One region of the Neobacillus oceani genome, then DNA from elsewhere that is predicted to be linked to it. Evidence: a T-box and tRNA genes for the amino acid it is inferred to sense, from the RefSeq annotation. Region 1 holds a T-box; the other regions hold tRNA genes.
What was found. The T-box of region 1 lies ahead of pheS (phenylalanine--tRNA ligase subunit alpha). A T-box ahead of a tRNA ligase gene usually reads a tRNA of that ligase, here a tRNA-Phe.

Region 1 (9,771 bases):
GCGATACTCCAGGGGTTACTGAAAAAGAAGCGCTTGGAAAAATGGGCAATGGTCCGCAAATCATTCTTTATGACGCGTCGATGGTCTCCCATAAAGGATTACGCGATTTCATCACCGATACAGCGGACGAACTAAATATTCCTTATCAATTTGATACAGTCCCAGGCGGCGGAACCGATGCAGGCGCCATCCATTTGTCACATAATGGCGTTCCATCTTTGGCGATCACAATTGCGACCCGCTACATCCATTCGCATGCGGCGATGCTGCACCGCGATGATTACGAAAATGCAGTTAAGCTTATTGTCGAGGTCATTAAACGCCTCGACAAGGAAACAGTCGAAAAAATTAAATTGGGCTAAAAGCAAAGCTCCCCTGACAACTGTCACGGGGAGCTTGTTTTTTAAGATTTTTTCAGTCCGCCTTCAAGAGCCTGCAGCATTTCTTTTTTCTCGTTTTCCGAAGAATTGTTCCAGATGATTTCAAATAAAACGCCAAGCCCCGGAAGCATTTTTTCCTCGCCATTCTGGATGGCGTCGACAATTGTGTCCTCAAGTTCCTGCTGGGTATTGTCGGCAATGTTATGGATAACAGCCGCGCGCAAATTAAGGTCCATTGTTTATCCTCCTTTTCAATTTTCATTCATCCCTATCTTTTTCTATTTCAGGTTTTAATATGTACAAGCGTTAAGCTATAATAGGAAAATGAGTGATAAAGAAAGGGGGGGCAGCTGTGAAACATAGCCAATCCGCCCAAAACCCTCAGGTGAAGCAATGGAAGAAGCTGTCCATGAAGAAAGAGCGGGACCGGTCCGGACTGTTTTTGGCTGAAGGGTTCCACCTTGTTGAAGAAGCAATCAAAAGCCCGGGCACAATTGCTGAGTTGATTATCTCCGAGGGAACCGACATCCCTCCCCGGATTGATTATAAGGATATTCCCGTAACTGTCGTGACGAAGGATATTTTTAAAAGCCTATCAGAAACAGAAACACCTCAAGGGATTATGGCGGTATGCAGGCAACAGTCCAGCCGAGATGAAATCGAAACCGCGGAAACGTTCCTTTTGCTCGATGCCGTCCAGGACCCAGGCAATCTCGGGACAATGATCAGGACCGCGGACGCCGCGGGAATTGATGTTGTCATTGCAGGAACAGGCTGTGTTGATATTTACAATCCAAAGGTGCTCCGTTCGGCCCAGGGAAGCCATTTTCACCTGCCAGTCCTGACCGGAAGGCTTGAGGAATGGATACCGAAGCTGATTGAAAAAGGCATCGCCGTATATGGCACCGCGCTTGAAGGGGCAAGGAATTATACCGAAGCCATGCCAGCGGAAAGGTTCGCGCTCCTTGTCGGAAATGAAGGGAATGGCGTTTCTAAAGATTTTTTGGAAAAAACGACCGAAAACCTGTATGTCCCGATTTACGGAAAAAGCGAGTCGCTGAACGTCGCCGTCGCGGCCGGTGTGCTGTTATATTATTTGCGGTTGCATAAGGACCAATAAAAGAAGGGTAACCAGCAAAGTTTTGGCAGCATAGATTATTCAACCGAAACAGTTTGAAACAAAAGCGGAAATAAGATATAATAGCAACTAAATTTATACAAGAAAAACAATGACGGAGAAAAGTACCTTGACTGTAGCCTTTTAGGGAAAAAGTGCCCTGGACTGAAAGCACTTTTAGGCAAAAGCAAGCGAAGTTCACCTCCCGAGTTGGCACCGGGACCATCCGGAATGGATGTAAAGGTGCGCCGGCAGAAGCCGTTATCTCAATGAAGCGAACACGAATGTTCTATACATACGTGTTTACAAGGGTGGTACCGCGAACACAAGCCTCGTCCCTTATTTGGGATGGGGCTTTTTTTGTTTTCCAAAAAAGCACCGTACTTAGCCCGATTGATAAAAGGAGGAATATATCCATGCAGGAAAGATTGACGGAATTGCAAAATGAAGCCATTGAAAAAGTGGCCCAGGCGTCAAGCCTGAAGGAATTGAACGATGTCCGTGTCGCCTATCTCGGCAAAAAAGGGCCAATCACAGAGGTGTTGCGCGGAATGGGCAAGCTGTCCGCGGAAGAACGCCCGAAAATGGGGGCGCTTGTCAACGAGGTGCGTGAAGCGATTGAAGCGGAAATTTCGGCTAAGCAGCAGCAGCTTGAAGAAGTGGCGGTCAATGAGCGTTTGGCTTCGGAAACAATTGATGTGACTTTGCCCGGCAGGCCGGCCAGAACCGGAAGCCATCATCCATTAACGAAAATTATCGAAGAAATTGAAGACCTGTTCATCGGCATGGGCTACCAGATCGCCGAAGGGCCGGAGGTTGAAAAGGATTATTACAACTTTGAAGCCCTTAACCTGCCAAAAGGCCACCCAGCGCGTGATATGCAGGATTCCTTCTATATTACTGAAGAAACACTGCTTCGAACCCATACTTCACCTGTCCAGGCAAGGACGATGGAAAAACAGGGCGGCAAAGGTCCAATCCGGATTATTTGCCCTGGGAAAGTATACAGGCGCGACAATGACGATGCGACCCATTCACACCAATTCATGCAAATTGAGGGCCTTGTTGTCGGTGAAAATATCCGGATGAGCGATTTGAAAGGGACGCTTGCCGAGTTTGCGAAAAAAATGTTCGGCGAGGACCGCGAAATCAGGCTTCGTCCAAGCTTCTTCCCGTTCACCGAACCATCTGTTGAAATGGACATTTCCTGCAAAATTTGCGGCGGCCATGGCTGCAGCGTCTGCAAGGGAACCGGGTGGATTGAAATCCTCGGCGCCGGTATGGTTCATCCGAACGTCCTTGAAATGGCCGGATATGACTCGAAAAAATATACAGGGTTTGCTTTCGGCATGGGGCCTGAGCGAATCGCGATGCTGAAGTACGGAATTGACGATATCCGCCATTTCTATACGAACGATATCCGGTTCCTGAAACAGTTTTCGAGGCAGGAATAGACTCAATTTTTAAAAAAGGGAGGCTTTAAACATGTTTGTTTCATATAAATGGCTCCAGGATTATGTTGATTTATCCGGCATAACGAGTGAAGAGCTTGCGGAAAAAATTACGAAGAGCGGAATAGAGGTTGAGGGTGTCGAAACTCTTAACGAAGGCATCACAGGGATTGTAATCGGGCATGTCCTTGAGCGCGAACAGCATCCTAATGCGGATAAGTTAAGCAAATGCCTTGTTGATATCGGTGAGGAATCCCCGGTTCAAATCATTTGCGGCGCGCCGAACGTTGCGAAAGGGCAGAAGGTAGCCGTCGCAAAAACGGGCGCGGTACTGCCAGGAAATTTCAAAATTAAAAGGGCAAAACTCCGTGGCGAAGAGTCGAACGGAATGATTTGCTCGCTGCAGGAACTTGGCATGGAAGGCAAGATTGTTCCAAAGGAATACGCGGAAGGTATCTTCGTTTTCCCGGAAAGCGTAACGCCTGGAGAAGATGCCATCGCTTCGCTTAACCGGGATGATAAGGTTCTTGAACTCGGACTTACACCGAACAGGGCCGACTGCTTGAGCATGCTTGGGGTTGCCTATGAAGTCGGCGCGATTTTGGAAAGGGAAGTAAAGTTCCCTGAAATCAAGCTGGACGAAGCCGGCGAAAAAGCTTCCGATTATATAAAAGTAACCGTCGAAGCGAAAGAAGACAATCCATTGTACGCGGCGAAAGTAATCAAGAATGTCAAAATCGGCCCGTCACCGCTTTGGATGCAGACGCGCCTCATGGCGGCAGGGATTCGCCCGCACAACAATGTTGTCGATATAACAAACTATATTTTGCTTGAATACGGCCAGCCGCTCCATGCATTCGACTATGATAAGCTGGGCTCGAAGGAAATCCTCGTCCGCCGCGCTCATGAGGGAGAAACGATTGTAACGCTGGACGATTCAAAGAGGACGCTCACTTCCGACCATCTTGTTATCACGAATGGGACAGAGCCGGTCGCGCTTGCAGGCGTGATGGGCGGAGCGAATTCGGAAGTGAGTCCATCTACAACGACTGTCCTGCTTGAGTCGGCCTATTTTACAGGAAGCACAATCAGGAAGGCGTCGAAGGACCACGGGCTTCGCAGTGAAGCAAGTGCCAGGTTTGAAAAGGGAGTGGATCCAAACAGGGTGCGTGAAGCGGGTGAAAGGGCCGCGGCACTCATGGCCGAGTACGCTGGCGGCGAGGTACTCGAGGGCACTGTCGTAGCGGATGCACTTAAAGTAGAACCGGCGGTCGTTTCAATTACGATGGAAAAACTGAACTCCGTCCTTGGAATGCAGCTTTCAATCGATGAAGTGACAGACATCTTCGCAAGGCTGAAGTTTGACGTGTCAGTTGAAGATGAAACCGTCACGGTCATCGTGCCGACACGCCGCGGCGATATTACGATCGAAGAGGACTTGATTGAGGAAGCAGCCCGCCTCTACGGCTACGACAACATACCGAAAACCCTTCCCGCGGGCGAGCAATCTGCCGGGAAACTGACTCCTTACCAGGCGAAACGCCGTGTGGTCCGCCGCTATCTTGAGGGCGCTGGGCTATATCAAGCTGTAACCTATTCTTTAACAAGTGAAGAAAAGGTTGCCCAATACGCGCTTGAAAAAACAGAGGCGATCAAGCTGGCGATGCCGATGAGTGAAGAGCGCAGCCTGTTGCGCCTAAGCATCGTGCCACAGCTGCTTGAAGTATTGAAATACAATGGCGCGCGCCAAGCGGATAGCCTCGCCGTTTATGAAACAGGTGCCGTGTTCCTTTCGAAAGGCGGCGAACTTCCGGTCGAAGAAGAACACTTGGCGGCCGCTGTAACAGGTCTATGGGTTTCAAACCCATGGCAGGGCGAAAAGAAGCCTGTTGATTTCTATGTCCTAAAAGGAATCCTTGAAGGGCTTTCCGAAAAGCTTGGCCTTGATGGCCGGGTTGAGTTTGCGCAGGCGCAGCTTGACGGCATGCACCCTGGAAGGACTGCCGACATTTTGCTCGATGGAAAACGGATCGGCTTCATCGGCCAAATCCATCCTACCATGCAAAAAGAGCTTGATTTGAAGGATACGTATGTATTCGAATTGAAACTAGGCGAATTGCTGGAAGCTGGAACGGAGCCGCTGCATTACGAGCCGATTCCAAGGTTCCCGTCCATCACAAGGGACATCGCGCTTGTCGCGGATAAAGAAACGCCGGCAGGAAAACTGCGCAGCATCATCCTTGAGGCGGGCAAGCCGCTCTTGAAGGAAGCATCCGTGTTCGACCTGTACGAAGGAGCGAATATGGAAGCCGGCAAGAAATCGATTGCCTTCTCTTTGAAGTACGCGAACCCAGAACGGACGCTTACAGATGAAGAGGTAACAAAGGTGCATGACAAGGTGCTTGAAGCTCTAAAGGAGCAGGCTGGCGCCGTCCTGAGGGGATAATTTTAAAAAGTAAATGATAAATATTTGAACAAAAAGAGCCGTTACCCGCTTGGGTCCGGCTCTTTCTTTATACCTGGCATTAATTAAAAGCTGCCCCTTCTCTTTGCAACCAGTGCCATGGCTTTTTGTGTATTTGCAAAATGCAGTTTGACGAAATGGGGCAGGGTGGATTGCCCTTTGGCCAAAATGAGTTTTGCGGCCGCTTCGTCCACTTTTGCTCCAGCTCCCTTTGGAATGGTGAACCCAGCCTCTTCGCCGAGCTTTTCAAAGTGCCGTATGAACGCATACCTCGCAAGAATCGACGCCGCTGCTACAGAAAGATGAAGCCCCTCCGCTTTTGTGCTGAAAAAGACATTTTCCCTGACAACCTTTTTCTGACCTCTTAGGTGAGCGTAGTAAATTTCAGGCTGGGCAAATTGGTCGACGAGGATTGCTTCCGGTTTTTCGGGAGCAATTTTCCCAAGAAGATGGATCAGTGCCTGATTATGTAGGATAGCTTTCATTTTCCCCTGGGTCATTCCCGATTGCTGCAGCTCGTTGTACTTTTCGTTGTGGAGGGTGAGCAGGCTGAACGGAATGACGTTCTTTATGTCCTTTGCGATGGAAATGATCTTCTCATCGTTCAAATCTTTGGAATCCCGGACCCCAAGCTCCTTCAGAAGGGGAAGGTCCTGTTGCCTCGCATAGGCCGCTACCACGGTAATGGGGCCGAAGAAGTCGCCTGTTCCCACTTCATCCGAACCGATGACAGACAAATGGCCGAAATTGGGAGGCAAATGCGAACCGGGTGCCGGCTTCGTTGCAATGGGTTTTTTACCCACTGCCGACTCAGAAGGCTGGAGTCCATTCCATCGGGCCGCTTCACTCTCAGCAGCGGCTCCCTGGAAAAGGACCTTGCCGGATTTGTAGGCTGTGATTGTACAGGACGGCGTTTTTGCCGAAAACACGCTGCCGGTGGGGAGTTTATCCAGTAAAAATTGCGAATAATGTTCTTTCAATTTTGCTATGTCAGCCTGTGTGGCGATAATTACAGCGTGGCCCAAAAACAAGCACCCCTTTTTGAAGATTCCTTTATCAGCTTATTTTACCATACTTTCGCGGGCGTTAATGGGAGGCAATTATCGACATTCCCCGCAGTCATGCCTTCAAGCGGGAAGCTTCTATTTCGCTTTTCCAGTAAAGCTTGTTCATGGTATGATAGGGAGTAGGATTCTTTGAATGGAGGCAAATACGTGTCGAATATGAATAAAAACCGGACAACGGTCGATATATATGGGCAGCAATATGTCATAATTGGACCGGAAAGCTCGAGCCATGTCAGGCTTGTCGCATCGCTCGTGGACGATAAAATGCGGGAAATCGGTTCCAAGAATCCTTCTCTCGACGTGAACAAACTGGCTGTCCTTACCGCAGTAAATGCCGTTAATGATTTTATCAAGCTGAAAGACCAGCTTGAACGGCTGAAATCAGAACTGGAAAGGGAACACGAATAGAAATGCTTGATTTAGTACTTATTATTATTTTTATTTTTGGGTTTTTTATTGGCCTTAAACGGGGTTTTATCCTGCAGCTGTTTCACCTTGCGGGTTTTGTGGGCGCCTACATCGTCGCTTATTTGTACTACGACAGCCTTGCCCCGAAACTGAAGCTGTGGATTCCCTATCCGACACTCGGCGATTCTTCGCCTCTTTCACTTTTCGCCTCTTCCATCGGTATGGAAGAAGCCTATTATCGGGCGTTTGCCTTTATCGCCATCTTCATTGCGGTAAAGGTGCTTGTACAAATCATTGGCTCAATGTTAGACTTCATCGCTCATCTTCCAATCCTGAGGACGCTGAATGTTTGGGCGGGAGGATTGCTTGGGGTTGCGGAAGTGTATTTAATTGTCCTGTTGCTCCTGTATATTGCTGCGCTGGTTCCAATGGATGCGATCCAGAAACCTCTAGAGGAATCCGCCATTGCGGAAGCGATTATTAAGAATACGCCTATCATTTCGCAGCAATTGAAGGAATTATGGATAGAATATGTAGCTGCTTGAACTTCTCTGACAGCAGGGGAGTTCTTTATTCTTTAAAAAGAAAGCGAAGAAATTCATAAAATTTGTCTAGCTCTAGCGCCCAGCGCCTAGTGTACTTCGGTCCCCTCGCTACGATAAGTCAACATCGATTCGCTTACGCTCATCGTGTTTCCTTTATCCCACCGTTAAGGGACAGTAAGCCCTAAAGGGCAACTGTCCCTAAAGGTCCGATTCGTTCAACTAACCATCAGCGGAAAAACTCCGCTGATGGAAGTTTCACTTTATCTCCATCGGGGCCCTCCAGTCCATACGGCGCTGAACGGGCGCTTCCGCTTTTCTTGGGAACTTTAGCCTGGCATTTTCGTACAACTGATAAGGCAGGTGCTGATTGGAATGGAAAAAAATAAAAAAGACGTCATTGCGCTTCTTGAAACAATCGCGATTTACCTTGAGCTGAAGGGAGAAAACCCGTTCAAGGTTTCGGCATTCCGGAAAGCTGCTTTTGCCCTTGAAACGGATAACAGGAGCCTTTCGGGCATTACGGACTTTACCGCGATTTCCGGCATTGGGAAGGGAACGGCCGCCGTCATTGAGGAATACATTCAGGAGGGCACTTCCTCTGTTTTAAAAGAATTGCAGGAAGAGGTTCCCGCGGGGCTTGTTCCTCTGTTGAAGCTGCCTGGGCTCGGAGGCAAAAAGCTGGCCAAGCTGCATGAAATGCTTGGGATTGAAGATATCGCCGATTTAGAGGAAGCGTGCCGGATGCATAAAATATCCGAACTCCCTGGCTTCGGGAAAAAATCGGAAGAAAAGATTCTCGCCGCGATTGAAAAGGCCGGTGAACGCCCGGAAAGGCTTCCGCTCGCCTATATGCTTCCTATTGCGGCAAAAATCGAGTCGCAATTGGCCGAAATGGACGGTATTGAGAAATATTCGAAAGCTGGCAGCATCAGACGCTGGTCGGAAACGGTCAAGGACCTTGATTTCATTATCGCGACAAGCAGCCCTGAATCGGTCAGGGAACAAATCCTCTCGCTTCCCGATATAAAGGAAGTCATTGGTGCTGGAGATACAAAAGTATCGGTTACATTCGGCTTCGATTATGATATTTCCGCGGATTTCCGCATGGTCGGAAGCGAAGAGTTCGCAACCGCGCTCCACCACTTTACTGGTTCAAAAGATCACAATGTACGGATGAGGCAGCTGGCAAAGGAGCGCGGGGAAAAAATCAGCGAGTATGGGGTCGAAACGGAGGACGGGATCAAAACCTTTGCCTCGGAAAATGACTTTTACGCTCATTTCGGGCTTCCTTTCATCCCTCCGGAAATAAGGGAAGACGGGCGTGAGGTTGAAATCTATTCACCAGATATCGGACTTGTGGACATACTAGACATAAAATCGGACCTCCATATGCACTCGACTTGGAGCGATGGCGCACATACGATTGAGGAAATGGCGGAAGCCTGCAGGGCAATGGGTTATTCACATATGGCCATTACGGACCATTCCCAGTTTTTGAGGGTGGCTAATGGCCTGACTCCGGAACGCGTCCGTGAACAAATCGAGGAAATTAAACGCCTAAATGAAAAATATACCGATTTTAAAATCCTGACGGGGATCGAGATGGATATTCTTCCGGATGGGACGCTTGACTATGATGATGACTTGTTGAAAGAGCTTGATATTGTCATTGCGTCGATCCATTCAGCGTTTTCACAGCCACGGGAAAAAATCATGATGAGGCTGAAAACTGCTCTTGAAAATCCGAATGTCGATATCATCGCCCACCCAACCGGCAGGCTGATCGGCCGCAGGGACGGTTATGATGTGGATATCGACTTGCTGATTAACCTTGCAAAAGAAACAAATACCGCGCTGGAATTGAATGCGAATCCGCATCGGCTCGACTTATCCTACGTCCATTTGAAAAAGGCGGAGGAGGCAGGGGTAAAAATCGCCATCAATACCGATGCGCACAAAACCGCGATGTTGAGCCATATGGGCGTCGGCGTCGCGGCGGCCAGGAAAGGCTGGATCAAAAGCAGCTCTGTACTGAATACTTATAAATTGGACGATCTGCTCCAATTTTTGCACCACAGAAGCTGACAACACACTTAGGCAAAAAGGAGAGGTTTCTCCATGCAGGAAAGAACATTGAAAGTCCTTGAGTTTTTCAAAGTCAGGGAGCAGCTGATGGGCCATGCGTCTTCACCGCTTGGCAGAGATAAAATCTCCAGGCTTGTCCCGTCATCGGATTTTGAAGAAGTTCAAAGGCTCCAGGAGGAAACAGATGAGGCTGCCACGGCACTCCGCCTGAAAGGCAATGTGCCGCTATCTGGCATCCATGATATACGCGCCCA
Region 2 (9,771 bases), 170 kb from region 1:
CAAGTTCGCATTTTCCACGTAAGAGCCCTTGCCAATGACAATTGGATTCGCGGGAGTCCCAATCAGGACAGTACCAGATTCAACCGAAACATCTTTATCAAGGATTACGCAATCCAGGACGCAACTTTCGCCAATCTGGCACTTTTGCATAATTACACTGTTCCGGATAATCGAGCCTTTCCCGATTGTCCCTCCCCTTGAAATGATGCTATTTTCAATTTTCCCTTTCAGCTGGCAGCCATTGGCGATAAGGCTCCTTTTCACCGACGACTCCGGATAATAACGGGATGGCGGCTCATCCTTCACTTTTGTAAAGATCGGCTGTGACCTTTTGAACAATGTACTCCACACACGTGCATCGAGCAGTTCCATGCTCGTTTTATAATACCCCTGGATCGTTTCCACCCTTTTCGCATAGCCTTCATATTCATATCTGCACACGCTATAAGGGCTGGACAAATCTTCAAAAACATCTTTGATGCATGTATACCCGGTTTCGGCCCGATTCTCGACCAAATCAATAAGAAGCGAAGTTTTAAGAAGATAAATATCAAGGGGCCGTCCGTTCTTATATACCTCTGTCAAATCGCATCCGCACTCAATATGCTTATCCAATAGGCTGGTGAAGTCCGTATTGATGACGGTGAATGAATTAGAAATCAAGGTGTACTCCTGAGAGCTCCTATAAAAGAAATCAAGATTTTCGGCATAGTGCGAAAAGCAGCCGATTCCGGACTCTCTATCCGCATCTGATGGAGAAGCCGGGAAAAGGAACAAACCGTCCCTCTTCCTGTTTAAGTCCCAATTCTTTCCCGAACCAAGATGGTCCATTAATGATCTATAACCAGACTTCGGAAATATTGCAACACTGCTGATTCCTGAATTCACCATGCTGGAAAGGACAAAGTCAATCAGGCGGTATCTACCTGCAAAAGGCAGAGCGGCAACCGGCCTGTGTGGCAGCAGTTCTTGCAGGTCTTCATGATAAGTGGCTGCATCGATTACTCCTAATAATTGTTTTTTCATTTCTGCCCCTCCTTCGATAAATTAAGTAGCTAAATCTCTCTGTTTAATCATTTCATCATTAACGAGTACAACTTCCCCGTTTTCCGGGCGAATAACCGTACCCTCAGGAATTTCCATATCACAAGGGACAATCGCCCTTTCAATGAACGTGTTTTTGCCGATTATGGAATCCGGCATGATGACAGAATCCTTGACGACGGCCCCTTTTTCAATTGTTACCCCCTGGAAAACAACGGAGCGTTCAATATCCCCCTCAACGGTACACCCTTCGTTGACCAGTGAATGCACAACCATTGCATCACTTGAAATGAACTGTGGTGGATGATTTGGATTTACTGAATAAATCCGCCAATCGTTATCGAATAAATCAAGCCCGCAAGTATCATCGAGCAAATCCATATTGGCCTCCCAAAAGCTTTCGAGCGTCCCAACATCCTTCCAGTACCCGGAAAAAGGATAGGCGACAAGCCTCTTCCCCTCCTCAACGAGCCGAGGAATGACATCTTTACCAAAATCATGGCTCGAGCCAGCATTTACGTAATCAGCTTCAAGGCTTTCTTTCAGCACATCCCAGCTGAATATATAAATCCCCATTGAGGCGAGATTGCTTTTGGGAACGTCCGGCTTTTCCTCGAATTCTATGATTCTCATATCCGAGCCGGTATTCATAATGCCAAAACGGCTGGCATCCCCCCAAGGCACCTCAATAACCGAAATCGTGGCATCGGCGCCTTTTTCAATGTGGTACTGGAGCATATGTTCATAATTCATCTTGTAAATATGGTCGCCAGATAAAATAAGGACATACTTCGGATCATACTGCTTAAGGTAATTCAGGTTCTGGTAAACGGCGCAGGCGGTTCCCGTATACCATTTCACTTCGGAGGATTCGCTGAAAGGCGGCAGGACCGTTACCCCTCCGTCCTTCCTGTCCAAATCCCACGCGCTTCCGATTCCAATGTATGAATTCAACACCATCGGCTGGTATTGGGTCAGAACCCCGACAGTATCGATACCTGAATTCGCGCAATTGCTTAAGGTGAAATCGATAATCCTGTATTTCCCGCCAAACGGAACTGCGGGCTTAGCGATACTCCGTGTCAACATTTTCAGCCTGCTGCCCTGCCCCCCCGCCAACAGCATTGCCACACATCTTTTCTTTGCCATTTTGGCTGCTCCTCTCTTTTCTGGGCAAAAACAAAAGCCCTAGCGAAGAATGAAAACCATCCTGTCGAGGCCTTGTCTGAATTGCCCGGCATTTTACTGGAAAGATTGGAACCCCTTTGCTCTCCCATTAAAGCCCTTATTTAGGTAAAAACAAATAGCTTTTACTGCCTTTGTCCATACTTTCAAAAGGAGTAGCATGCCCACTGCATGCTGTTGAACATTGAAATCCCTTTGAAATGGATATTCTTTTTTTTAACAATAATTCTCTTTATCGGCCTCAATACCTTGACAAAAATTCTTCGCTTTATTGACAAAAAATTAGTGAATCTCCCATTAATCCCGGAAATTCCACCCTATCCTTCCGTACCGGACAATTTTTCCTTCATAAAAAGATAAAAACCCGCCCGTCAACTCGAAAAAATTATGGCAGGGAAGTGTATAATCGCCAAAGGCAAAAGTTATGTAAAGTTGCCAACTATAGAGGAAAAAAGGAGAGCAACTCAGGGAAACAAGAGAAGAATGAAGAAATTTTTCAGTTTATTTTAAAGTATTCTTTCTTATACCCTATTTTTTCAAAAGAATAACCTGTTTTCTCAAAAAGTTTTAAAACTTTTCTGAAACTTTTAAAGAGGAGAATTTGCATCAAAAATCCACTTTTTGAAATAGGGAAAAGATATATAGGAATTGATTGGAGCTAGTAAGGGATCACACACCATGAAGATCTCAATACATCACTGTACAATGGGATATATATAGGAAGTAGAAGAACATGCGAAAAAGAGCAGCTGGCAAAATGCCTGCTGCTCTTTCTAGTTTTATGACCCCTACGGGATTCGAACCCGTGTTACCGCCGTGAAAGGGCGGTGTCTTAACCGCTTGACCAAGGGGCCATATATGGCGGAGAAGGAGGGATTTGAACCCTCGCGCCGGTCACCCGACCTACGCCCTTAGCAGGGGCGCCTCTTCAGCCTCTTGAGTACTTCCCCATAATGGCTCCGCAGGTAGGACTCGAACCTACGACCGATCGGTTAACAGCCGATTGCTCTACCACTGAGCTACTGCGGAATAATAAGTATATCCATACGCCTATATAGTATTTTGTGTCCCCGCCTCAGAAAGATCCGCAAGAAGCGGCTCGGCGTGTACAACTCGCAGCTTATTCATAGGTGTGATGCTCGTCTCTACCACTGAGCTACTGCGGAATAATAATTCTAAATAAAAATATGGTGGGCCTAAATGGACTCGAACCATCGACCTCACGCTTATCAGGCGTGCGCTCTAACCAGCTGAGCTATAGGCCCATATATGGAGCGGGTGATGGGAATCGAACCCACGACATCAGCTTGGAAGGCTGGAGTTTTACCATTAAACTACACCCGCGTATTAAAATAAATGGGGCGATTGAGGGGAATCGAACCCCCGAGTGCCAGAGCCACAATCTGGTGCGTTAACCACTTCGCCACAACCGCCATTACCAAAAGGTTGATAATGGTGGCTCAGGACGGAATCGAACCGCCGACACAAGGATTTTCAGTCCTTTGCTCTACCGACTGAGCTACTGAGCCATAAAAAAATGGCGGTCTGGACGGGACTCGAACCCGCGACCTCCTGCGTGACAGGCAGGCATTCTAACCAACTGAACTACCAGACCATATTGCGGGGGCAGGATTTGAACCTGCGACCTTCGGGTTATGAGCCCGACGAGCTACCGAACTGCTCCACCCCGCGACGATAAAAAGATATTAAGTTGCGCCATGCTCTAAGTGAGCTGACTCTCCTACAACTCGCAGCTTGATCGATGCCACCCCGTGAGGATAAAAAATAAATGGCGGAGGAAGAGGGATTCGAACCCCCGCGCGGTTTAACCCGCCTGTCGGTTTTCAAGACCGATCCCTTCAGCCAGACTTGGGTATTCCTCCATTTATTATAAAAATATCTGATGGACCTTGTAGGACTCGAACCTACGACCGGACGGTTATGAGCCGTCTGCTCTAACCAGCTGAGCTAAAGGTCCATATTATACAATCACTATAAGAATCCGGCTCTGAACTGTCTGGTCAAGCACAAAATTTTGGTAGCGGCGGAGGGGATCGAACCCCCGACCTTACGGGTATGAACCGTACGCTCTAGCCAGCTGAGCTACACCGCCAAAATATATAAGTGATTTTATGAATGGTGGAGCCTAGCGGGATCGAACCGCTGACCTCCTGCGTGCAAAGCAGGCGCTCTCCCAGCTGAGCTAAGGCCCCTTTTTCAAAAATGGTCGGGAAGACAGGATTCGAACCTGCGACCCCTTGGTCCCAAACCAAGTGCTCTACCAAGCTGAGCTACTTCCCGAAATCTATATGGCGCGCCCGAAAGGAGTCGAACCCATAACCTTCTGATCCGTAGTCAGACGCTCTATCCAATTGAGCTACGGGCGCATAATTTTAAATGGTGCCGAGGACCGGAATCGAACCGGTACGGTAGTCACCTACCGCAGGATTTTAAGTCCTGTGCGTCTGCCAGTTCCGCCACCCCGGCTAAATCTGGAGCGGAAGACGGGATTCGAACCCGCGACCCCCACCTTGGCAAGGTGGTGTTCTACCACTGAACTACTTCCGCAAGATAATAATGCGGGTGAAGGGAGTCGAACCCCCACGCCTCGCGGCGCTAGATCCTAAGTCTAGTGCGTCTGCCAATTCCGCCACACCCGCATATGAAAATGGTGAGCCATGAAGGACTCGAACCTTCGACCCTCTGATTAAAAGTCAGATGCTCTACCAACTGAGCTAATGGCTCGTACAGGGAATGCTCCCTAAATATATATTAACTTCAGTCAGATGCTCCGCAGAACTTTCGTTCTACTCCACAACTCGCAGCTTAAGCATGAAGCTTTGCTCGTTGCTCTACCGACTGAGCTAATGGCTCAAAAATGGTGCCGGCTAGAGGACTTGAACCCCCAACCTACTGATTACAAGTCAGTTGCTCTACCAATTGAGCTAAACCGGCATAATGAATGATATTTAAATATATGGTGGAGGATGACGGGATCGAACCGCCGACCCTCTGCTTGTAAGGCAGATGCTCTCCCAGCTGAGCTAATCCTCCATCATTTATGCCCGGCAGCGTCCTACTCTCACAGGGGCGAGGCCCCAACTACCATCGGCGCTGAGAAGCTTAACTTCCGTGTTCGGTATGGGAACGGGTGTGGCCTTCTCGCCATAACTGCCAGACATTGAATCAGACATACTTTATTATAATACCTTTTCAGGTTTTTTCAAGTGGAAATTTCATTCCCTCAAAACTGGATAATTTTCAGAAGAAGTTCAGAAGAACACGGTAATCTTATTGTCCAGCTGCGGCTCCTAGCCTCTCGAGGTCGCTTCAGTCCGTCCATCGAAGTCAAAGAACGACTTCAATTACCGGCCTTCCAGCGCTTGTCGAGGCTGACCAGTCGCCTCCGCTTTTCTATTTGGTTAAGTCCTCGATCGATTAGTATCAGTCAGCTCCACACGTCGCCGTGCTTCCACCTCTGACCTATCAACCTGATCATCTTTCAGGGATCTTACTTCTTACGAATGGGAAATCTCATCTTGAGGGGGGCTTCATGCTTAGATGCTTTCAGCACTTATCCCGTCCGCACATAGCTACCCAGCGATGCCTTTGGCAAGACAACTGGTACACCAGCGGTGCGTCCATCCCGGTCCTCTCGTACTAAGGACAGCTCCTCTCAAATTTCCTGCGCCCACGACGGATAGGGACCGAACTGTCTCACGACGTTCTGAACCCAGCTCGCGTACCGCTTTAATGGGCGAACAGCCCAACCCTTGGGACCGACTACAGCCCCAGGATGCGATGAGCCGACATCGAGGTGCCAAACCTCCCCGTCGATGTGGACTCTTGGGGGAGATAAGCCTGTTATCCCCGGGGTAGCTTTTATCCGTTGAGCGATGGCCCTTCCATGCGGAACCACCGGATCACTAAGCCCGACTTTCGTCCCTGCTCGACTTGTAGGTCTCGCAGTCAAGCTCCCTTGTGCCTTTACACTCTGCGAATGATTTCCAACCATTCTGAGGGAACCTTTGGGCGCCTCCGTTACATTTTGGGAGGCGACCGCCCCAGTCAAACTGCCCGCCTGACACTGTCTCCCACCCAGATCATGGGTGCGGGTTAGAATTTCAATACAGCCAGGGTAGTATCCCACCGACGCCTCCACCGAAGCTGGCGCTCCGGCTTCACAGGCTCCTACCTATCCTGTACAAGCTGTACCAAAATTCAATATCAGGCTGCAGTAAAGCTCCACGGGGTCTTTCCGTCCTGTCGCGGGTAACCTGCATCTTCACAGGTACTATAATTTCACCGAGTCTCTCGTTGAGACAGTGCCCAGATCGTTACGCCTTTCGTGCGGGTCGGAACTTACCCGACAAGGAATTTCGCTACCTTAGGACCGTTATAGTTACGGCCGCCGTTTACTGGGGCTTCGATTCAGAGCTTCGCTTGCGCTAACCCCTCCTCTTAACCTTCCAGCACCGGGCAGGCGTCAGCCCCTATACTTCGCCTTGCGGCTTCGCAGAGACCTGTGTTTTTGCTAAACAGTCGCCTGGGCCTATTCACTGCGGCTCTTCAGGGCTATGAACCCTAAAGAGCACCCCTTCTCCCGAAGTTACGGGGTCATTTTGCCGAGTTCCTTAACGAGAGTTCTCTCGCTCACCTTAGGATTCTCTCCTCGCCTACCTGTGTCGGTTTGCGGTACGGGCACCTTTCATCTCGCTAGAGGCTTTTCTTGGCAGTGTGGAATCAGGAACTTCGGTACTAAATTTCCCTCGCTGTCACAGCTCAGCCGTCACGGAAAGCGGATTTGCCTGCTTTCCAGCCTAACTGCTTAGACGCACATATCCGACAGTGCGCTTACCCTATCCTCCTGCGTCCCCCCATTGCTCAAACGATGAAGAGGTGGTACAGGAATATCAACCTGTTGTCCATCGCCTACGCCTTTCGGCCTCGGCTTAGGTCCCGACTAACCCTGAGCGGACGAGCCTTCCTCAGGAAACCTTAGGCATTCGGTGGATGGGATTCTCACCCATCTTTCGCTACTCATACCGGCATTCTCACTTCCAAGCGCTCCACAGGTCCTTCCGGTCCTGCTTCAACGCCCTTGGAACGCTCTCCTACCACTGACATCGAAGATGTCAATCCACAGCTTCGGTGATACGTTTAGCCCCGGTACATTTTCGGCGCAGAGTCACTCGACCAGTGAGCTATTACGCACTCTTTAAATGGTGGCTGCTTCTAAGCCAACATCCTGGTTGTCTAAGCAACTCCACATCCTTTTCCACTTAACGTATACTTTGGGACCTTAGCTGGTGGTCTGGGCTGTTTCCCTCTTGACTACGGATCTTATCACTCGCAGTCTGACTCCCACGGATAAGTCTTTGGCATTCGGAGTTTGTCTGAATTCGGTAACCCGATGGGGGCCCCTAGTCCAAACAGTGCTCTACCTCCAAGACTCTTACAACGTGAGGCTAGCCCTAAAGCTATTTCGGAGAGAACCAGCTATCTCCAGGTTCGATTGGAATTTCACCGCTACCCACACCTCATCCCCGCACTTTTCAACGTACGTGGGTTCGGTCCTCCATCCAGTGTTACCTGGACTTCAACCTGGACATGGGTAGATCACCTGGTTTCGGGTCTACGGCCACATACTCATTCGCCCTATTCAGACTCGCTTTCGCTGCGGCTCCGCCTCTTCGGCTTAACCTTGCATGGGACCGTAACTCGCCGGTTCATTCTACAAAAGGCACGCCATCACCCATGAACGGGCTCTGACTACTTGTAGGCACACGGTTTCAGGATCTCTTTCACTCCCCTTCCGGGGTGCTTTTCACCTTTCCCTCACGGTACTGGTTCACTATCGGTCACTAGGGAGTATTTAGCCTTGGGAGATGGTCCTCCCGGATTCCGACCGGATTTCACGTGTCCGGCCGTACTCAGGATCCACTCAGGAGGGAACGAAGTTTCAGCTACAGGGCTTTTACCTTCTCCGGCAGGCCTTTCCAGGCCTCTTCGCCTACCCCGTTCCTTTGTAACTCCATGTAGAGTGTCCTACAACCCCGGAAGGCAAGCCTTCCGGTTTGGGCTATGTCCCGTTTCGCTCGCCGCTACTTGGGGAATCGCGTTTGCTTTCTCTTCCTCCGGGTACTTAGATGTTTCAGTTCCCCGGGTCTGCCTTCAATACCCTATGGATTCAGGTAAAGATGCCACCCCATTACGGATGGCGGGTTTCCCCATTCGGAAATCTCCGGATCAAAGCTCACTTACAGCTCCCCGGAGCATATCGGTGTTAGTCCCGTCCTTCATCGGCTCCTAGTGCCAAGGCATCCACCGTGCGCCCTTTCTAACTTAACCTAAAAGGTCATTCCACTCTGTTTACCAGAGAGAAAACTAAAATGGCGATCACTCGGTTCTTCTTGGTTACTTCTTCTTAACATTATCCAGTTTTCAAGGAACAAACTTTGCCCGAAAGGGCAGAGTCAAAAAAAGCTTTGAAGGATTGCTCCCTCAAAACTAAACAAACAAGCGGCCAACATCACAGTCCCGAAGGACTGAGTTCCGATTGCCTTAAAGGCAATATCCTTAGAAAGGAGGTGATCCAGCCGCACCTTCCGATACGGCTACCTTGTTACGACTTCACCCCAGTCATCTGTCCCACCTTAGGCGGCTGGCTCCTTACGGTTACCCCACCGACTTCGGGTGTTACAAACTCCCGTGGTGTGACGGGCGGTGTGTACAAGGCCCGGGAACGTATTCACCGCGGCATGCTGATCCGCGATTACTAGCGATTCCGGCTTCATGCAGGCGAGTTGCAGCCTGCAATCCGAACTGAGAATGGTTTTATGGGATTGGCTCCACCTCGCGGCTTCGCTGCCCTTTGTACCATCCATTGTAGCACGTGTGTAGCCCAGGTCATAAGGGGCATGATGATTTGACGTCATCCCCACCTTCCTCCGGTTTGTCACCGGCAGTCACCTTAGAGTGCCCAACTGAATGCTGGCAACTAAGATCAAGGGTTGCGCTCGTTGCGGGACTTAACCCAACATCTCACGACACGAGCTGACGACAACCATGCACCACCTGTCACTCTGTCCCCCGAAGGGGAACGTCCTGTCTCCAGGAGTGTCAGAGGATGTCAAGACCTGGTAAGGTTCTTCGCGTTGCTTCGAATTAAACCACATGCTCCACCGCTTGTGCGGGCCCCCGTCAATTCCTTTGAGTTTCAGCCTTGCGGCCGTACTCCCCAGGCGGAGTGCTTAATGCGTTTGCTGCAGCACTAAAGGGCGGAAACCCTCTAACACTTAGCACTCATCGTTTACGGCGTGGACTACCAGGGTATCTAATCCTGTTCGCTCCCCACGCTTTCGCGCCTCAGCGTCAGTTACAGACCAGAGAGCCGCCTTCGCCACTGGTGTTCCTCCACATCTCTACGCATTTCACCGCTACACGTGGAATTCCGCTCTCCTCTTCTGCACTCAAGCCCCCCAGTTTCCAATGACCCTCCACGGTTGAGCCGTGGGCTTTCACATCAGACTTAAGAGGCCG
Region 3 (9,771 bases), 2.2 Mb from region 1:
CACCTCCTTTCTAAGGATATTGCCTTTAAGGCAATCGGAACTCAGTCCTTCGGGACTGTGATGTTGGCCGCTTGTTTGTTTAGTTTTGAGGGAGCAATCCTTCAAAGCTTTTTTTGACTCTGCCCTTTCGGGCAAAGTTTGTTCCTTGAAAACTGGATAATGTTAAGAAGAAGTAACCAAGAAGAACCGAGTGATCGCCATTTTAGTTTTCTCTCTGGTAAACAGAGTGGAATGACCTTTTAGGTTAAGTTAGAAAGGGCGCACGGTGGATGCCTTGGCACTAGGAGCCGATGAAGGACGGGACTAACACCGATATGCTCCGGGGAGCTGTAAGTGAGCTTTGATCCGGAGATTTCCGAATGGGGAAACCCGCCATCCGTAATGGGGTGGCATCTTTACCTGAATCCATAGGGTATTGAAGGCAGACCCGGGGAACTGAAACATCTAAGTACCCGGAGGAAGAGAAAGCAAACGCGATTCCCCAAGTAGCGGCGAGCGAAACGGGACATAGCCCAAACCGGAAGGCTTGCCTTCCGGGGTTGTAGGACACTCTACATGGAGTTACAAAGGAACGGGGTAGGCGAAGAGGCCTGGAAAGGCCTGCCGGAGAAGGTAAAAGCCCTGTAGCTGAAACTTCGTTCCCTCCTGAGTGGATCCTGAGTACGGCCGGACACGTGAAATCCGGTCGGAATCCGGGAGGACCATCTCCCAAGGCTAAATACTCCCTAGTGACCGATAGTGAACCAGTACCGTGAGGGAAAGGTGAAAAGCACCCCGGAAGGGGAGTGAAAGAGATCCTGAAACCGTGTGCCTACAAGTAGTCAGAGCCCGTTCATGGGTGATGGCGTGCCTTTTGTAGAATGAACCGGCGAGTTACGGTCCCATGCAAGGTTAAGCCGAAGAGGCGGAGCCGCAGCGAAAGCGAGTCTGAATAGGGCGAATGAGTATGTGGCCGTAGACCCGAAACCAGGTGATCTACCCATGTCCAGGTTGAAGTCCAGGTAACACTGGATGGAGGACCGAACCCACGTACGTTGAAAAGTGCGGGGATGAGGTGTGGGTAGCGGTGAAATTCCAATCGAACCTGGAGATAGCTGGTTCTCTCCGAAATAGCTTTAGGGCTAGCCTCACGTAGTGAGAGTCTTGGAGGTAGAGCACTGTTTGGACTAGGGGCCCCCATCGGGTTACCGAATTCAGACAAACTCCGAATGCCAAAGACTTATCCGTGGGAGTCAGACTGCGAGTGATAAGATCCGTAGTCAAGAGGGAAACAGCCCAGACCACCAGCTAAGGTCCCAAAGTATACGTTAAGTGGAAAAGGATGTGGAGTTGCTTAGACAACCAGGATGTTGGCTTAGAAGCAGCCACCATTTAAAGAGTGCGTAATAGCTCACTGGTCGAGTGACTCTGCGCCGAAAATGTACCGGGGCTAAACGTATCACCGAAGCTGTGGATTGACATCTTCGATGTCAGTGGTAGGAGAGCGTTCCAAGGGCGTTGAAGCAGGACCGGAAGGACCTGTGGAGCGCTTGGAAGTGAGAATGCCGGTATGAGTAGCGAAAGATGGGTGAGAATCCCATCCACCGAATGCCTAAGGTTTCCTGAGGAAGGCTCGTCCGCTCAGGGTTAGTCGGGACCTAAGCCGAGGCCGAAAGGCGTAGGCGATGGACAACAGGTTGATATTCCTGTACCACCTCTTCATCGTTTGAGCAATGGGGGGACGCAGGAGGATAGGGTAAGCGCACTGTCGGATATGTGCGTCTAAGCAGTTAGGCTGGAAAGCAGGCAAATCCGCTTTCCGTGACGGCTGAGCTGTGACAGCGAGGGAAATTTAGTACCGAAGTTCCTGATTCCACACTGCCAAGAAAAGCCTCTAGCGAGATGGAAGGTGCCCGTACCGCAAACCGACACAGGTAGGCGAGGAGAGAATCCTAAGGTGAGCGAGAGAACTCTCGTTAAGGAACTCGGCAAAATGACCCCGTAACTTCGGGAGAAGGGGTGCTCTTTAGGGTTCATAGCCCTGAAGAGCCGCAGTGAATAGGCCCAGGCGACTGTTTAGCAAAAACACAGGTCTCTGCGAAGCCGCAAGGCGAAGTATAGGGGCTGACGCCTGCCCGGTGCTGGAAGGTTAAGAGGAGGGGTTAGCGCAAGCGAAGCTCTGAATCGAAGCCCCAGTAAACGGCGGCCGTAACTATAACGGTCCTAAGGTAGCGAAATTCCTTGTCGGGTAAGTTCCGACCCGCACGAAAGGCGTAACGATCTGGGCACTGTCTCAACGAGAGACTCGGTGAAATTATAGTACCTGTGAAGATGCAGGTTACCCGCGACAGGACGGAAAGACCCCGTGGAGCTTTACTGCAGCCTGATATTGAATTTTGGTACAGCTTGTACAGGATAGGTAGGAGCCTGTGAAGCCGGAGCGCCAGCTTCGGTGGAGGCGTCGGTGGGATACTACCCTGGCTGTATTGAAATTCTAACCCGCACCCATGATCTGGGTGGGAGACAGTGTCAGGCGGGCAGTTTGACTGGGGCGGTCGCCTCCCAAAATGTAACGGAGGCGCCCAAAGGTTCCCTCAGAATGGTTGGAAATCATTCGCAGAGTGTAAAGGCACAAGGGAGCTTGACTGCGAGACCTACAAGTCGAGCAGGGACGAAAGTCGGGCTTAGTGATCCGGTGGTTCCGCATGGAAGGGCCATCGCTCAACGGATAAAAGCTACCCCGGGGATAACAGGCTTATCTCCCCCAAGAGTCCACATCGACGGGGAGGTTTGGCACCTCGATGTCGGCTCATCGCATCCTGGGGCTGTAGTCGGTCCCAAGGGTTGGGCTGTTCGCCCATTAAAGCGGTACGCGAGCTGGGTTCAGAACGTCGTGAGACAGTTCGGTCCCTATCCGTCGTGGGCGCAGGAAATTTGAGAGGAGCTGTCCTTAGTACGAGAGGACCGGGATGGACGCACCGCTGGTGTACCAGTTGTCTTGCCAAAGGCATCGCTGGGTAGCTATGTGCGGACGGGATAAGTGCTGAAAGCATCTAAGCATGAAGCCCCCCTCAAGATGAGATTTCCCATTCGTAAGAAGTAAGATCCCTGAAAGATGATCAGGTTGATAGGTCAGAGGTGGAAGCACGGCGACGTGTGGAGCTGACTGATACTAATCGATCGAGGACTTAACCAAATAGATTGCTCGTTCTTCCGAACTTCTTCTGAAAATTATCCAGTTTTGAGGGAATGAAATTTCCACTTGAAAAAACCTGAAAAGGTATTATAATAAAGTATGTCTGATTCAATGTCTGGCAGTTATGGCGAGAAGGCCACACCCGTTCCCATACCGAACACGGAAGTTAAGCTTCTCAGCGCCGATGGTAGTTGGGGCCTTGCCCCTGTGAGAGTAGGACGCTGCCGGGCTTTGATTAAATACTATTCCGCAGTAGCTCAGTGGTAGAGCAATCGGCTGTTAACCGATCGGTCGTAGGTTCGAGTCCTACCTGCGGAGCCAACAAATGGAGAGCTGTCCGAGTGGCCGAAGGAGCACGATTGGAAATCGTGTATACGCTAACCGCGTATCAAGGGTTCAAATCCCTTGCTCTCCGCCATATATATTTTAATACTGGCCCCTTGGTCAAGCGGTTAAGACACCGCCCTTTCACGGCGGTAACACGGGTTCGAATCCCGTAGGGGTCACCATACATTGGAGGATTAGCTCAGCTGGGAGAGCATCTGCCTTACAAGCAGAGGGTCGGCGGTTCGATCCCGTCATCCTCCACCATAGGTTTATATTTTTTATTGTCGCGGGGTGGAGCAACGAGCGTTGCCTCACTGATTAAACTGCGAGTTGTACCCATCGAGCTGCTTCTTGAGTTAGCCTACTGAGATGGGGACAGTCAATGCTCCCAATGAGCATGACAAAAATGTAATATTTTTTTATCGTCGCGGGGTGGAGCAGTCCGGTAGCTCGTCGGGCTCATAACCCGAAGGTCGCAGGTTCAAATCCTGCCCCCGCAATTTGGTCTGGTAGTTCAGTTGGTTAGAATGCCTGCCTGTCACGCAGGAGGTCGCGGGTTCGAGTCCCGTCCAGACCGCCATTTATGGCTCAGTAGCTCAGTCGGTAGAGCAAAGGACTGAAAATCCTTGTGTCGGCGGTTCGATTCCGTCCTGAGCCATATTTAATTTAATTTATATTCACTATGCCGGTTTAGCTCAATTGGTAGAGCAACTGACTTGTAATCAGTAGGTTGGGGGTTCAAGTCCTCTAGCCGGCACCATTTTTTCGGTGGGGTAGCGAAGTGGCTAAACGCGGCGGACTGTAAATCCGCTCCCTCAGGGTTCGGCGGTTCGAATCCGTCCCCCACCACCATTTATACAGGGGTATAGTTTAAAGGTAGAACGAAGGTCTCCAAAACCTTTGGTGTGGGTTCGATTCCTACTACCCCTGCCAATTTTCCCAATAATGGCGGTCGTGGCGAAGTGGTTAACGCACCAGATTGTGGCTCTGGCACTCGGGGGTTCGATTCCCCTCGATCGCCCCATTTATGTTTAAATATTGATATTGGGCTATAGCCAAGCGGTAAGGCAACGGACTTTGACTCCGTCACTCGTAGGTTCGAATCCTGCTAGCCCAGCCATTTATGCGGAAGTAGTTCAGTGGTAGAACACCACCTTGCCAAGGTGGGGGTCGCGGGTTCGAATCCCGTCTTCCGCTCCATTATTCGGCGGCATAGCCAAGTGGTAAGGCAAAGGTCTGCAAAACCTTTATTCACCGGTTCGAATCCGGTTGCCGCCTCCATCATACAAAGTCCAATTCATTTTATTATGCCGGTGTGGCGGAATTGGCAGACGCGCACGACTCAAAATCGTGTTCCGAAAGGAGTGCCGGTTCGACCCCGGCCACCGGTATCTGAAAACGTTGAAATGACGCTGTTCTACACAAGATGTAGAACGGCGTTTTTTCGTTTATGCGGAACGATCCAGCAATTAAAATCGTACGCGGTGGAAACGAATAACACTGTAATGGGGACGTCATTATGGCCTGTACTAGACGCCAGAACGAACTATCTATGACGGAGGACATGTCGAAGCACTGTTGCAGCCTGCGCTCCGATTATCTGGATTTTGAGGGAATCCGTTAGAACTTTGGGTTAAGGAGTGCGAAATTCGAATTTACGCTCGTTAAGGTGGCCGCCTATACATACGAGGTAACTGGCAGTGTGCATTAAGTGGACAAGCTGACGTAGCAAAATGCACATCGAGCAGGATGCGGAAGTTATACGTGGCTAATGTGGCGGGCGTTGTTAATGTCCAGGTTATCGAGGTTTACCGGACATTACTTTTATTATATTGCATCGGTCGATATACTTAGCTATTATAGGGTACTTTCCCGAAACGTAGCCGTTCTCATTCGGATTGCTTCTCGTGATGTAGACACCGTTTCAACGGACTTTTTAATGTATATACATATCGGCACGACTCAAAACCCGTGATCCGTGAGGAGTATCGGTTCGACCCCACCATCATTTTTGAATGCTTTAGTTAAGTAATATCCGTAATATAGCTCAAGAACATTGGTGTATCAGTGTTCTTGAGCGTTTTTATATATTTTTTTATAACGATACCAATCGAAGCAATATTTTTGGACTTTTTATTTGGTGTCATAACCCAAAAATTGCACGAGATATGGATGTCATACCTATTTTTTTCGGGACATACTAAAACTAGATAGAAGGTGACAATTTTTACGACACTTTTTTACAAGACTCGAGTTTTTCTAATTGACTTTAAGTAGTTGTATTGTAAGATGGAAGTAATGATTTTTTAATATTCCAATTATTAAGAACACAATTCCATACTCTAAAATTATTTTAATTGGAAAATAATTAGAAAGGTGTGTGCTTGTTGGAAAAAGAGAAGAAAATCGCAAAACAGGGGGAACAATCAGGCAGACTGGAACGTATGGGTATTTCTTTAGCAAATTGGAGTGAGAAGTGGTTTCCAGATGCGTATATTTTTGCTGCAGTTGCAGTTGTGATCGTTGCAATAATTGCTTTATTAATGGGAAGGACTCCTGTCGAGGTGGGGGTCGATTTTGGAAAACACTATTGGGATTTGATTCCTTTTACAATGCAAATGGCTTTTATTATTATTACAGGCTACGTAGTGGCTTCTTCAAAACCTGTTCATAAGCTCATTGCTAAGATGGCGACAATTCCTAAATCACCGAAAGTAGCTGTAGCTTTTGTAGCATTCTTTGCCTTAGTTACATCATTAATTAGTTGGGGATTTAGCTTAGTGTTTAGTGGTATCCTGATTAAAGAAATCAGTAATCGAGTCAAGGGTGTCGATTATCGAGCCATGGCAGCAGCAGGGTTCTTAGGTCTTGGAAGTATTTGGGCATTAGGGCTTTCTTCATCAGCAGCATTATTAATGGCAACGAAATCTTCCATTCCTCCTGAATTGTATGAAATTAGTGGTACGATTGCAATGTCGGAAACGATTTTCACTTGGCAGAACTTAGTCATGATTGTTGTTCTAATTGTTTTATCCGTTTGGCTTGCATATGTGTCCGCACCAAATAAGGACAAGGCAAAGACTGCGGAAATGGCTGGTCTTGATTATAGCCGGATAGAATCTCTTGAAAAAAAGAAGGGTGATAGACCAGGAGAATGGTTGGAATATAGCCCAATATTAACGATCTTATTAGTTACTCTAGGTTTTCTTTATATTGGATACATAATGGCTGATGTAGGTCCAATCGCAGCACTAAATCTCAATAATTATAACTTCATACTTTTAATGTTTGGGTTGCTTTTGCACTGGACACCGAGGAACTTTTTGAATTCAGTATCTAACTCAGTACCTGCTATTAGTGGAGTACTTATACAGTTTCCATTATATGCAGGGATTTTCGGAATTTTAATGAATTCAGGACTTAACGATGTATTAGTAGACTTCTTTCTTTCCATTTCGACTGAAAATACTTTCCCAGTCATTGCAGGGATCTATTCAGCTGTTCTAGGGCTCTTTCTACCTTCAGGTGGGGGAAAATGGATTGTTGAAGCACCGTACTTGCTCGAGGCTGCGAAAGAGTTAAATGTTAGCATGGCTTGGATCGTGCAAGTATATAATGCGACAGAAGCACTCCCTAACATGGTTAACCCGTTCTTTATGTTACCTTTACTGGGAGTATTGGGGATCAAGGCTAAGGACCTCGCTGGTTACTCTATATTACAATTGATTTTTCATGTTCCAGTTGTACTTTTCTTAGTTTGGATTTTAGCAAAAACACTGCCGTATGTTGCTCCAGTCTTCCAGTAATTTATGTTAATACCTCGACTCAGTTTTATACTGGTCGAGGTGTTTTATTGCAAAATTCAGCCCAGATTCAAATTTATTACATATATCATTTGGACTTTTTAAAAAAAGTATTAAAAAATGAAAAAGATATTTTACACAAATTTTTCACAAGTCCACAATGAACCCTTATATATGAAGGAGTTAGAAGGCATATTATACCCCGGCCACAGGTTTCAACTATTGACTAGAATTTTGCTTTATTAAGGCTTTTCACTTAATCGTGAAGAGTCTTTTTTTTCTTCTCTCAATAAATATTCCATTTAAATTCATTATCAATTCCTCGTGCCAAAATACCTAATTCCACAACTTATTTTCTTTTACGTCTAATAATTTTTCGGGAAATTCCCCTTTTTTTCTCGAAAGTTTTTACTTAAAAACCTGATATTAAGTCTAAAAAAACCCTTGAATTGACAACATTCGCTTTTTTCCTACAAAAACATTCTATATTCGAAAAATCACTTACTTAAGACCTATGACTTTTTACGCTACCACCAAAAATAGGAATTTAGTATAGTATCATTATACTGAAAATTTAATTTTTTCAGTCGAATACTGCGGAAGGAGGATATTCTCTGCTATTTTCTTTTTTAAAAACATTAAGGGGGAAGAACATGGGTAAAAGATTTACTGCAATATTCCTAATTATTTTGTTAGCATTTGGCAGCACAGGGTTTGCTGCATTTGGCAACATCACACCGGAACAATTAGATTTACATAAACCGACGCTTTCAAAAACAAATCTCACAGCGACTGACCACCAAGGCATTGACCCGGAACAAGAGGTTCGTGTCATTGTTGAATTGGATGGGAGCGCGCCTGTTGAAACGGCAACAAAGAAAGGCGTAAAGTACGATAAGCTGGCCAAAGCTGAGCGGAAGCAGCTAGAAAAAGCTGCAAAAGACAAGCAAAAGGCTGCAAAGGATAATATCAACGGAAAAAAACTTGGCATTAAATACGAGCAGGAATTCAATGCGATCGTAAACGGCTTTAGTGCGAAAGTAAAATACGGTGATATTGAAAAAATCAAGGAAGTGTCAGAGGTAAAACAAGTATACCTCGCAAACGAGTATAATCTACCAACTGAAAAGCCGGATATGAAGTACAGCAAAGAACTCGTTGAAGCCCAGAAAGCTTGGCGTGATTTCGGATACAATGGGGAAGGTATGGTTGTCGGAATCATCGACTCCGGAGTTGACCCTTCGCATAAAGACTTCCTATTAAGTGATTCCTCTGCTGCTAAGATATCCAAAGGTGCGGTAGAGAATGAAATTGCCGAGTCAAGCCTTCCAGGAAAGTATTTTAATGACAAGGTCCCTTACGGCTGGAACTACATGGACAAGAACGATGACATCCTTGATGACAATGCCGTTACAGGCATGCACGGGATGCACGTAGCAGGAACTGTAGCAGCCAATGGTGACGAAGAAGACGGTGGCATTAAAGGTGTTGCTCCAGAAGCTCAATTACTTGCTTTGCGTGTATTTGGCGAAGAGCAGGCATCTACATGGGGCGATATTTATATTAAAGCGATTGATGATGCGATTAAGCTTGGCGCTGACGTATTAAATATGAGCCTTGGGTCGACTGCTGGGTTCGTAGATGCGAATTCACCTGAACAACAGGCTGTTACACGTGCTGTTGATAACGGAGTGGTCATGTCTATTTCTGCAGGTAACTCAACTTACTTTGGAAACGGTTATTTCCACCCATACGCTTCAAACCCAGATTATGGCGTTGTAGGTTCTCCTGGTGTATCCACTGACTCCATTTCTGTTGCGTCCTATGAAAACACACACATGGATGTAGATGCGGCTAATGTTTCAATTGAAGGTGGCGGTGCAGAACAAGTAATGTTCCTATCAGCCGGTCAGACTGCCCCTACAGTGGGTACAAGCTTTGAATTGGTTTACGGAGGATTAGGAAAGCCTGATCAGCTTGAAGGAAAAGATTTGGAAGGTAAATTTGCGTTAATTCAACGTGGTGAGATAGGGTTTGTTGATAAAGCCCTTAATGCCCAAAAAGCTGGTGCTGCCGGAGTAATTATTTACAACAATGCCGGTGGAACCGTTAATATGGCAACCGATGCTGCGATTACGATTCCACAATTATTCATGTTAAAAGCGGATGGGGATCGCTTTGCGGCTGCCCTTCAAGCCGGCAAAGCTGTAAGTGTGAGCTTCGACGGCGGTAAGATGACCGTACCAAACAGTAATGCAGGCAAGATGAGCGACTTTACATCCTGGGGCATCACGCCTAGCCTTGATTTCAAACCGGAAATCACTGCTCCAGGCGGACAAATTTACTCCACTGCTGACCATAACGAATACCAGATTATGAGCGGTACATCAATGGCGGCGCCGCACGTATCCGGTGGTTCTGCATTGGTACTTGAAAGAGTAGATAATGAATTCAGCCTTCAAGGCG

Region 2: it encodes a tRNA-Phe, which carries the amino acid that the T-box ahead of pheS (phenylalanine--tRNA ligase subunit alpha) is inferred to sense. The anticodon was not compared.
Region 3: it encodes a tRNA-Phe, which carries the amino acid that the T-box ahead of pheS (phenylalanine--tRNA ligase subunit alpha) is inferred to sense. The anticodon was not compared.

The regions. Positions count from the first base shown of each region.
Region 1 covers NZ_CP143543.1:3,158,029-3,167,799, reverse strand. Annotated here, with positions in the region: gene V1499_RS16005 (M42 family metallopeptidase) at 1-362, shown strand, start outside; gene sspI (small acid-soluble spore protein SspI) at 404-616, opposite strand; gene V1499_RS15995 (TrmH family RNA methyltransferase) at 733-1,500, shown strand; T-box leader at 1,601-1,840, shown strand; gene pheS (phenylalanine--tRNA ligase subunit alpha) at 1,914-2,951, shown strand; gene pheT (phenylalanine--tRNA ligase subunit beta) at 2,983-5,394, shown strand; gene rnhC (ribonuclease HIII) at 5,478-6,437, opposite strand; gene zapA (cell division protein ZapA) at 6,627-6,887, shown strand; gene V1499_RS15970 (CvpA family protein) at 6,890-7,432, shown strand; gene polX (DNA polymerase/3'-5' exonuclease PolX) at 7,805-9,517, shown strand; gene V1499_RS15960 (endonuclease MutS2) at 9,551-9,771, shown strand, end outside.
Region 2 covers NZ_CP143543.1:3,328,479-3,338,249, forward strand. Annotated here, with positions in the region: gene V1499_RS16790 (sugar phosphate nucleotidyltransferase) at 1-1,026, opposite strand, end outside; gene V1499_RS16795 (glucose-1-phosphate adenylyltransferase) at 1,048-2,193, opposite strand; tRNA gene V1499_RS16800 (tRNA-Glu) at 3,012-3,083, opposite strand; tRNA gene V1499_RS16805 (tRNA-Ser) at 3,089-3,179, opposite strand; tRNA gene V1499_RS16810 (tRNA-Asn) at 3,184-3,258, opposite strand; tRNA gene V1499_RS16815 (tRNA-Ile) at 3,418-3,494, opposite strand; tRNA gene V1499_RS16820 (tRNA-Gly) at 3,500-3,573, opposite strand; tRNA gene V1499_RS16825 (tRNA-His) at 3,587-3,662, opposite strand; tRNA gene V1499_RS16830 (tRNA-Phe) at 3,683-3,758, opposite strand; tRNA gene V1499_RS16835 (tRNA-Asp) at 3,768-3,844, opposite strand; tRNA gene V1499_RS16840 (tRNA-Met) at 3,848-3,921, opposite strand; tRNA gene V1499_RS16845 (tRNA-Ser) at 4,020-4,112, opposite strand; tRNA gene V1499_RS16850 (tRNA-Ile) at 4,134-4,207, opposite strand; tRNA gene V1499_RS16855 (tRNA-Met) at 4,266-4,342, opposite strand; tRNA gene V1499_RS16860 (tRNA-Ala) at 4,367-4,442, opposite strand; tRNA gene V1499_RS16865 (tRNA-Pro) at 4,454-4,530, opposite strand; tRNA gene V1499_RS16870 (tRNA-Arg) at 4,540-4,616, opposite strand; tRNA gene V1499_RS16875 (tRNA-Leu) at 4,628-4,716, opposite strand; tRNA gene V1499_RS16880 (tRNA-Gly) at 4,723-4,797, opposite strand; tRNA gene V1499_RS16885 (tRNA-Leu) at 4,808-4,889, opposite strand; tRNA gene V1499_RS16890 (tRNA-Lys) at 4,899-4,974, opposite strand; tRNA gene V1499_RS16895 (tRNA-Thr) at 5,109-5,184, opposite strand; tRNA gene V1499_RS16900 (tRNA-Val) at 5,208-5,283, opposite strand; rRNA gene rrf (5S ribosomal RNA) at 5,293-5,408, opposite strand; rRNA gene V1499_RS16910 (23S ribosomal RNA) at 5,648-8,580, opposite strand; rRNA gene V1499_RS16915 (16S ribosomal RNA) at 8,813-9,771, opposite strand, start outside.
Region 3 covers NZ_CP143543.1:818,284-828,054, forward strand. Annotated here, with positions in the region: rRNA gene V1499_RS03995 (16S ribosomal RNA) at 1-10, shown strand, start outside; rRNA gene V1499_RS04000 (23S ribosomal RNA) at 243-3,175, shown strand; rRNA gene rrf (5S ribosomal RNA) at 3,290-3,405, shown strand; tRNA gene V1499_RS04010 (tRNA-Asn) at 3,422-3,496, shown strand; tRNA gene V1499_RS04015 (tRNA-Ser) at 3,503-3,593, shown strand; tRNA gene V1499_RS04020 (tRNA-Glu) at 3,610-3,684, shown strand; tRNA gene V1499_RS04025 (tRNA-Val) at 3,691-3,766, shown strand; tRNA gene V1499_RS04030 (tRNA-Met) at 3,929-4,002, shown strand; tRNA gene V1499_RS04035 (tRNA-Asp) at 4,006-4,082, shown strand; tRNA gene V1499_RS04040 (tRNA-Phe) at 4,088-4,160, shown strand; tRNA gene V1499_RS04045 (tRNA-Thr) at 4,187-4,262, shown strand; tRNA gene V1499_RS04050 (tRNA-Tyr) at 4,270-4,354, shown strand; tRNA gene V1499_RS04055 (tRNA-Trp) at 4,362-4,435, shown strand; tRNA gene V1499_RS04060 (tRNA-His) at 4,451-4,526, shown strand; tRNA gene V1499_RS04065 (tRNA-Gln) at 4,548-4,622, shown strand; tRNA gene V1499_RS04070 (tRNA-Gly) at 4,628-4,702, shown strand; tRNA gene V1499_RS04075 (tRNA-Cys) at 4,709-4,783, shown strand; tRNA gene V1499_RS04080 (tRNA-Leu) at 4,812-4,893, shown strand; gene V1499_RS04085 (hypothetical protein) at 5,292-5,477, shown strand; gene V1499_RS04090 (short-chain fatty acid transporter) at 5,890-7,308, shown strand; gene V1499_RS04095 (S8 family serine peptidase) at 7,959-9,771, shown strand, end outside.